Regions from separate parts of the Rhodobacter xanthinilyticus genome, predicted to be linked through region 2. Evidence: riboswitches for the same ligand, from Rfam matches in the RefSeq annotation. Region 2 holds a riboswitch; the other holds the start of a gene.

Region 1 (4,314 bases), 680 kb from region 2:
CGCCGAAAGCCGAGCAGGTGCCCATGCAGATGATCGCCGCAGCCCCCGCGGCCGCCGCTTTCAGCGTGTCGAGGTTGCTTTGGCCCGCGACCGTCGAGAAGCCGGCATTGCCGAGCGGCACCGAGCCGTCGACCACGAGAATATAGCCGCCCGCATTCTCCGCCATCGCCTGTTCGCGCGCGGCCTCGGCCTGATGGCCGGCGGCGGCTTGCAGGGTCTCGTGGTAATCGAGCGAGATCGCCTCGAAGATCAGGCTCTCGATCGAGGGCGCGCCCGCGCGCAGGATCGATTCCGAACAGCCCGTGCATTCCTGGAAGCTCAGCCAGATCACCGAGGGCCGCCGCGGGCTCTCCAGCGCCTCGGCGATGCGCGGCGCCAGCGCCGGCGACAGCGCCAGAAGCGAGGCGGTGGTGGTGCAGAACTTCAGGAAGCTGCGCCGCGAAATGCCGCGCGCCTCCAGCCGTTCGCTCAAGGGTTGGCTCCTTCGGATCATGATGCCTCCTCAAGGTCGCTGAAATGGGTGAGCGCCCGCGCCATCCGCCGCCCGGCCGCCGCAATATCGGCGGGCTGGCTGCGCAGGATCTCGGGCAGGGGGGTGATTTCGATGTAACGCCCGCGCAGCATGTCGTCGCGGTCGCGGTGGGTGACGAGCCAGACGCCGGGATAGGCGGTCTCCATCGCCTCCGAGCGGCCCTCGGCCTCGATCTGGGCGACGACCTCGCCGCGGCCGAGCCAATCGGTCAGGCGGGCAAGCTCGGGCGCGGTCATCGGCAGGCTGCTCAGGTCGATCACCCGGGCCTCGCCGCGCGCGGCCAAGGCCTCGAGCGCATGCGCCACCTCATGCAGCACCAGCACCATATTGCCCGTGCCGCGCGCGCGTTGGCGCAAGACCGCGTTGAGATCGGGGCGGCTCATGCGGCAGCCTCCGGCGCCTCGGCCCGCCAGCGCGCGACGATTTCGGCGGCGATCTCAACCGCTTGCGGGATCGCGGCGGCGACATCGGCGCTCGGCTCGAGGCCCCAGCCGATCTCGCCCGGCTCGATCCCCACCAGCGCGCGGTAGCGCGGCAGATCCTCGCTCAGCCGCGCCATATCCATCAGATCGCGCAGCCCCACCTCATGCACCGAGAGGCTGCCCGAGCGCACGAAATGGTCCATCTCGGCGCCCTCGAGCGCGCGCACCGTGCCCGGCATCGTGCCGAACCGCGCCGCATCGAAGACGATCAGCGCATCGGCCGCGCCGATCTCGGCGGCGAGCGGAAAGCCCAGCGTGCCGACATCGAGGCAGGTGACCCCGAGCGCCGCGCCATGGCTGCCCTCGAAGAGCGTGACCGCCAGCGGCCCCGCCGCCTCATCCGTCAGGAGCGTGTTGCCGACCCCAAGGGCGAGAATGCGCAGCGCGCTCTCATGGTGGTCTTTGGTCACGGGGTTCCCCCTTCTCGTCGCAACGATCTACACTTCGCAATTCTTGAATATTTCGCGCCGGGGCGCAGCCGCAGCTTTCCGCTGCGACCTTCTGGCACAGAGTCGCGGGGCCTGCCCCGGGAATGTCGGATAAGATATTGAAATAATTGTGAAAATATAACCTGTGTGAGAGATGGATGATTGCGCCCCGCGGGCGGGGGTGGAAAGCGAAATTCGAGATATTGCCGGGCGATGGAAAGTTCCTGACCAGCCCCCTCGCGCGGCCGTGAGCGGCCCGTGAGTCCGGCCCGCCGCGGCGGCCGATCTGGCCGCGCAGGTCGCTCGGGCCTTCTATTGTGGCGCTTTCCGGCCTTGACAGGCCCCGTGGCCCTTTGCGAGATGGCGCCATCCAAGTTCCGGCCCCGCCGGATGAAAAGGGAACGCGGAGCGGGCTTGCCCGTCAGCCGCGGCTGCCCCCGCAACTGTCAGCGGCGAGCGACGTCGATCATGCCACTGGGGAGCCCCCCGGGAAGGCCGGCCGAGCCCAGACCCGTGAGCCAGGAGACCTGCTTGGAGCTCACCCTTCCCCGGCGCGGGGCGCGCCACGGGAGCGGCTTGCCCCGCAGCGGTGACTTCGCCGCCCGGTTTCCGGGCAGAGACCGACCGCCGGGCCGCGCGCCCGTATCCGGGGACAAGACTATGATTTATCGGCATTTTACCCGCCGCCTCCTGCTCAGCGCAAGCTGCCTCGCCGCGCCCGTGGCGCCCGTTCTCGCGCAAGATGTGACCGCGCTCGACGATATCCTGATCTCCGGCGCGATGTTCCCGGTCGAGGCGAAATCCTACGGCCGCGCCTATAGCGTCGTCACCGCCGAGCAGATCGAGGCGCGCGGGGTCACCGATCTGGCGCAGGCGCTCTCGGGGCTGCCGGGGGTTGCGGTCGCCTCGAGCGGGCCGGGCTATACCCAGATCCGGCTGCGTGGGGGCGAGTCGAACCATGTGCTCGTGCTGATCGACGGGGTCGAGGCGAACAGCTCGGGCACGGGCGATTACCTGCTGACCGGCTTCGGGCTCGCCGATGTCGCGCGCATCGAGGTGCTGCGCGGCCCGCAATCGACCCTCTACGGCGCCAATGCGATGTCGGGCGTGATCTCGATCGTGACCCGCGGCGCCGAGGCCGAGGGCCAGAGCGGCGGCGCGCGCACCGAGATCGGCGGGCAGGGCAGCGCCGCGACCTCGGTCTGGGCCACCACCCGCGGCGCGCGCGGCGGGCTTGCGGTCTCGCTCGAGACCCGCGCGACCGATGGCGAGGATGCCTCGCGCAGCCCGGGCGGCGATACCGAATACAACGACACCACCACGCTCTCGCTCAAGGGCGATGTGGCGCTCACCGAGACGCTGAAGGCCGGCGCCAGCCTGCGCCGCGTCTGGCAGGATTTCGGCTATGACGAGACCTCCTGGGTCGGCGTCGCGAGCCCCGACGACTATGTGATCGACAGCGACAGCAGCTCGCGGCTGAACCAGACCTTCGGCGCGCTCTGGGTCGAGGGCGAGGTGCTCGGCGGGCGGATGGTGAACCGGCTGACGCTCTCGGCGATGGACCAGGATCGCACCAATTCGGTCGGCGGTTTCTACAGCGACGACGATGCCGCGACCCAGCGCGCGGCGAAAGTCACGGGCTCGGTGGCGCTCGATACCGCCGATCTCGACAGCGCCGCGCACAAGCTCAACTTCTCGCTCGAGGCCGAGCGCGAGACCTATCGCTCCTCCTGGGCGCCGGGGGGCACTTTCGCGCGCAACACCCGCGCGGCAGGGCTCGAATATCAGGGCAAGCTCGCCAATGGCCTTGATCTGCAGGCCGGTTTGCGCCGCGATTTCAACGATGTCTTCGAGGATGGCACGTCGTGGAACCTGTCGGCCGCCTATCTGGTGCCGGGGCAGGATCTGAAGCTGCGCGCCTCGCTCGGCCGGGCGATCGTCAACCCGACGATGTTCGAGCAATTCGGCTTCGCGCCGGGCTTTTACACCGGCAACCCGAACCTCAAGCCCGAGGAGAGCCTGAGCCGCGAGATCGGCGCCGATCTCGGCTTTGCGGGCGGGCGCGGCACGCTGGGGGTGACGCTCTTCCGCGATGATGTCGACAACCTGATCCAGGGCGCGGGCGCGACCTCGGTCAATGTCGCGGGCACGAGCCGCCGTCAGGGCGTCGAGCTCGCGCTCGGCTATGCGCTGACCCCGGGCGTCGATCTCGGCCTCGATTATACCTATACCGAGGCGAAGGCCGCCGACGGCACCCCGCTCACCCGCCGCCCGCGCCATGAGATCGGCGTTCATGCCACCGCCCAGACCTTCGGCGGGCGCGGCTCGGTCAGCGCCGATCTGCGCCATGTCGCGGGCAGCCACGATGCCGAATGGTGGACGGGCTCCTGGACGCCGGCGGTGACCGAGCTGCCCGCCTTCACCACCGTGAGCCTCGCCGCGCGCTATCAGCTCACCGATCAGCTCGAGCTGACCGGCCGCGTCGTGAACCTCTTTGACGCGGATTATTCCGAAAGCTGGGGCTATTACGGCCAGGAACGCACCGCCTATCTCGGGCTTGGCGTGAAATGGTGATCCGGGCGGGCGGCCTCGCGCTGGCGCTGGCCACCCTGCCGTGCGGCGCGGGGCTGGCCGCGCCGCCCACAACGCCGCCCGCGCGCGTCGTCTCGATCAACCTGTGCACCGATCAGCTCGCCATGCGCCTCGCCGCGCCGGGCCAGCTCGTCTCGGTCTCGATGCTCGCGCGTGATCCGCGCTCCTCCGCCATGGCCGAGGCGGCCAAGGCCTGGCCGGTCAACCAGGGCCTCGCCGAGGAGGTCTATCTGCTCCACCCCGATCTCGTGCTGGCCGGGCGCTACACCGCGCGCGCGAG
Region 2 (4,314 bases):
CATCTGGTAGCCGCCGCAGATACCCAGCACATGCCCGCCACGCCGCACATGCGCCGCAAGGTCGATATCCCAGCCCTGCGCGCGCAGAAAGTCGAGATCGCCCCGCGTCGATTTCGACCCGGGCAAGATCACCAGCCGCGCATCGCCCGGGATCGCCTCGCCCGGCCGCACCATGATCAGATCGACCCCGGGCTCGGCCTTCAGCGGATCGAGATCATCGAAATTCGCAATCCGCGAGAGCGTCAGACAGGCGATCTTCACCCCCCCGCCCAAGGGCCCCGAGGCGAGGTCGAGCGCGTCCTCGGCGGGCAGCAGATGCGCCTGCGCAAACCACGGCAAAACCCCGAACCCGCGCCAGCCGGTGCGCGCCTCGATCATCCGATAGCCATCGTCAAAGAGGCTCGGATCGCCGCGGAACTTGTTGATCAGAAAGCCCTCGATCATCGCCGCATCGGCCGGGTCCAGCACCGCCTGCGTGCCGACGATCTGCGCGATCACCCCGCCCCGGTCGATGTCGCCGGCAAGCACGACCGGCACATCGGCCGCCCGCGCAAAGCCCATGTTGGCAATATCGCCCGCCCGCAGATTGACCTCCGCCGGCGAGCCCGCGCCCTCGACGATCACCAGATCATGCGCCGCCTTCAGCCGCCCGAAACTCTCGAGCACAGCGCCCATCAGCTGCGGCTTGAGCGCCCAATATTCCCGCGCCCGCGTGGTCGTCAGCCGCCGCCCCTGCACCACGACCTGCGCACCAAGCTCGCTCTCCGGCTTCAAGAGGATCGGGTTCATGTCGACCATGGGCTCGAGCCCCGCGGCCCGCGCCTGCAAGGCTTGCGCCCGCCCGATCTCGCCGCCGTCCGCCGTCACCGCGGCGTTGTTCGACATGTTCTGCGGCTTGAATGGCGCCACGCTCAGGCCCCGCCGCACCGCCGCCCGGCACAGCCCCGCCACCAGCATCGACTTGCCGACATTCGAGCCCGCCCCCTGAATCATGATCGCCGTCATCGCCGCCCTCCAGCCGCGCGCCAGTTGAGAGTTCGGGAGCCTCCGGCGGGGATATTTATTGGCAAGATGAAAGGGAGGGCGGACGGGCGCCGCGCCTCGGGCCGGAGAACCGGGGGAGACGCGGCGCTTTCACCTTGCACGGTCATCGGGATCCCTCCCTGTACCGTAGAAAAAGGGTGCCAGATCATCCTTAACAAACCCTTACATTTCATCTTGCCAGAAATATCCCGGGGGTCCGGGGGCGGCGCCCCCGGCGCTCTCCGTCTTCGCGGCGTCAGAATTCCACGCCCGGCTGCCCCTTGATCCCGGAGCGGAACGGGTGTTTCACCAGCGTCATCTCGGTCACCAGATCGGCCGCCTCGATCAGCCCCTCGGCCGCGTTGCGCCCGGTCAGCACGACATGGGTGAGCGGCGGCTTTTCCGCGCGCAGGAAGGCCAGCACCTCGTCAAGCTCGAGGTAATCATAACGCAGCGCGATGTTGATCTCATCGAGCAGGACCATCCGGATCCGCGGGTCGTGGATCAGCTCCTTGGCCTTTTCCCAGCCGGCCTTGGCCGCGGCGATATCGCGCGCGCGGTCCTGCGTTTCCCAGGTAAAGCCTTCGCCCATCGCGTGAAACTGGCACAGATCGCCAAAATTTTCGGTCAGCAGGCGCCGCTCGCCGGTCTCCCAGGCGCCCTTGATGAACTGCACCACCGCGCAGGGCATGCCATGTGCGATGCAGCGCAGGATCATCCCGAACCCCGAGGAGGACTTGCCCTTGCCCGGCCCGGTATGGACGATGATCAGCCCCTTTTCGCCCTCTTTCGTCGCCATGATCTTGTCGCGGGCGGCCTTCTTCTTGGCCATCTTGCTGGCGTGGCGCTGCGATTCGGCCTGGGCGTCGGATTCTGTCGTCATTGCGGCGGTCCTCGTTCTTGACAAAGGGGGGCGGCTCGCTCAGGGAGGAAGCGCGCTGGTCCTGTCCTATGACAGGTGAAGAGGGAATGCGACAGGGTTTGCGACCAGGAACGGTCCGATCCCGAAGCGCAGCCGCCCCCGCGACCGTGACCGGAGAGGTCGCCCCGACCACTGGCTGAGGCTGGGAAGGTGGGGTGACCGCAGGGCCGACCCAACCCGGGGGCCCGAGATCCGCAAGCCGGGAGACCTGCCCGCGCATCGATGTAACGGGCGGACGGGGTGTTCCGCGACCGGCAGGTGGGCTTTGCCCCCCTCTGGCCCATGCCCCCATGCCAAGAAGAGGGGCCGCGCCATGTCTGCCGTGCTTCATGTCTGCACCACCTGCCGCGCCGCCGAAACGGCTTGCGCGGGCTGCGACCTCGGCGGCCCTGCGGCCGGCAATTGCGCGGGCTGCCCGCTCGCCATCGGCGCCGACGGCACCCGCCCGGGCGCGCGCCTCTATGAGGCGCTGAGCGCCGCCGCCCTGCCCGAGGGCGTCACGCTGCGCCCCGTCGAATGCCTCTCGGCCTGCAGCCAGGGCTGCGCCGTCGCGCTCTCGGCGCCGGGCAAATGGAGCTATGTCTACGGCCGCCTCTCGGCCCATGACGCCGCCGAGATCCTCGCCGGTGCCGCGCGCTATGCCGCCTGCGCCGATGGCCTCGTGCCCTGGCGCGAGCGCCCCGAAATCTTCCGCAAGCAAAGCCTTGCCCGTATCCCCCCGCAGGAGTGAGCGATGACCGATCTGACCAAAATCCCCGTGACCGTGATCACCGGCTTTCTCGGCGCGGGCAAGACCACGCTGATCCGGCATCTGATGGCGAACCCGCAGGGCAAGACCCTCGCCGTGCTCGTCAACGAGTTCGGCACGGTGGGCGTCGATGGCGAGATCCTGCGCCAATGCGCCGATGAGAACTGCCCCGACGAGAACATCGTCGAGCTCGCCAATGGCTGTATCTGCTGCACGGTGGCCGATGATTTCATCCCGACGATCGAGGCGCTGATGGCGCGGCCCAAGCGCCCCGATCACATCCTGATCGAGACCTCGGGGCTGGCGCTCCCGAAACCGCTCCTGAAGGCCTTCGACTGGCCCGCGATCCGCTCGAAGATCACGGTCGATGGCGTGATTGCGCTCGCCGATGCCGAGGCGGTGGCGGCGGGGCGCTTCGCCCCCGATGTCGCGGCCGTCGATGCCCAGCGCGCCGCCGATGACAGCATCGACCACGAGACGCCGCTCTCCGAGGTCTTCGAGGATCAGATCGCCTGCGCCGATATCGTGCTCCTGTCGAAGGCCGATCTGGCGGGCGAGGCGGGGCTTGCCGCCGCCCGCGCCGCGATCGAGGCCGAGGCGCCGCGCAAACTGCCGATCCTCGCGATGACCGAGGGCGTGATCGACCCGCAGGTGATCCTCGGGCTCGGCGCCGCGGCCGAGGACGACCTCGCCGCGCGCCCCTCGCACCATGATGACCACGGCGATCACGAGCATGACGATTTCGACACGGTGGTGATCGAGCTGCCCGAAATCGCCGACCCGGCGCGTCTTGTCGCCGCGATCGAGCGGCTCGCGCGCGAGCAGAACATCTTGCGCGTGAAGGGCCATGTCGCGGTGTTGGGCAAGCCGATGCGGCTGCTCGTGCAGGCGGTGGGCGAGCGCGTGCGCCAGCAATTCGACCGCCCCTGGGGCGCCGACCCGCGCCGCACCGCGCTCGTCGTCATCGCCGAGCATGACGATGTGAACGAGGCCGCGATCCGCGCGGTGTTGATGGAAGGCGCGGCCGGCTGATGCATGTCGTCTTCCGCGAAAGCCACGGGCTCGAGGAAAGCGCCGTGCCGACCGATCTGGGGCAGACGCCCGCGGATCTGGTCGTGCTGTCGTTTTCCGATAGCGATCTGGGGGCTTTCGCGGCGGGCTGGCAGCGGGCGCAGGGGGGCTTGCCGAGGCTGCGGCTGGCCAATCTCGTCGCGCTGCGCCATCCGATCTCGGTCGATACCTATGTCGAGCAAACGCTCGTGGGGGCGAAGGCGGTGCTGATCCGGCTGATCGGCGGCGAGGCTTACTGGCCCTATGGCCTCGCCTCGGTGCAGGATCTGGCGCGCAGGCGGGGGATCGCGCTCGCGGTTCTGCCGGCCGATGGGCGCGCGGACCCGCGCCTCGATGAGGTCTCGACGCTGCCCGTCGCCGTGCTGCGGCGGTTGAAGGATCTGTGCGATGCGGGCGGCGCGGTGGCGGCGCAGGCGGCGCTGGCCGAGCTTGCGCGCGCGGCGGGGCTCGCGGCCGAGGCGCCCGAAGGCGCGACCGAGATCCCCGAGTTCGGCTTTTACGACCCGGCCGCGGGCGTTTGTGCGGCGGGCCCGGCGGAAGTGCTGGTGAG

What was found. A riboswitch is a leader RNA that binds a small molecule or an ion and turns the genes downstream of it on or off. The one in region 2 is predicted to bind cobalamin.
Region 1: another riboswitch for cobalamin. It lies ahead of LPB142_RS05725 (TonB-dependent receptor plug domain-containing protein); the one in region 2 lies ahead of LPB142_RS02360 (DUF1636 family protein).

What each region holds. Positions count from the first base shown of each region.
Region 1 covers NZ_CP017781.1:1,155,083-1,159,396, forward strand. Annotated here, with positions in the region: gene LPB142_RS05710 (hydrogenase small subunit) at 1-493, opposite strand, end outside; gene LPB142_RS05715 (hydrogenase expression/formation C-terminal domain-containing protein) at 490-915, opposite strand; gene LPB142_RS05720 (hydrogenase maturation protease) at 912-1,424, opposite strand; cobalamin riboswitch at 1,798-1,991, shown strand; gene LPB142_RS05725 (TonB-dependent receptor plug domain-containing protein) at 2,103-4,016, shown strand; gene LPB142_RS05730 (ABC transporter substrate-binding protein) at 4,010-4,314, shown strand, end outside.
Region 2 covers NZ_CP017781.1:474,521-478,834, forward strand. Annotated here, with positions in the region: gene LPB142_RS02350 (cobyric acid synthase) at 1-1,005, opposite strand, end outside; gene cobO (cob(I)yrinic acid a,c-diamide adenosyltransferase) at 1,280-1,906, opposite strand; cobalamin riboswitch at 1,946-2,175, shown strand; gene LPB142_RS02360 (DUF1636 family protein) at 2,259-2,675, shown strand; gene cobW (cobalamin biosynthesis protein CobW) at 2,679-3,725, shown strand; gene cobN (cobaltochelatase subunit CobN) at 3,725-4,314, shown strand, end outside.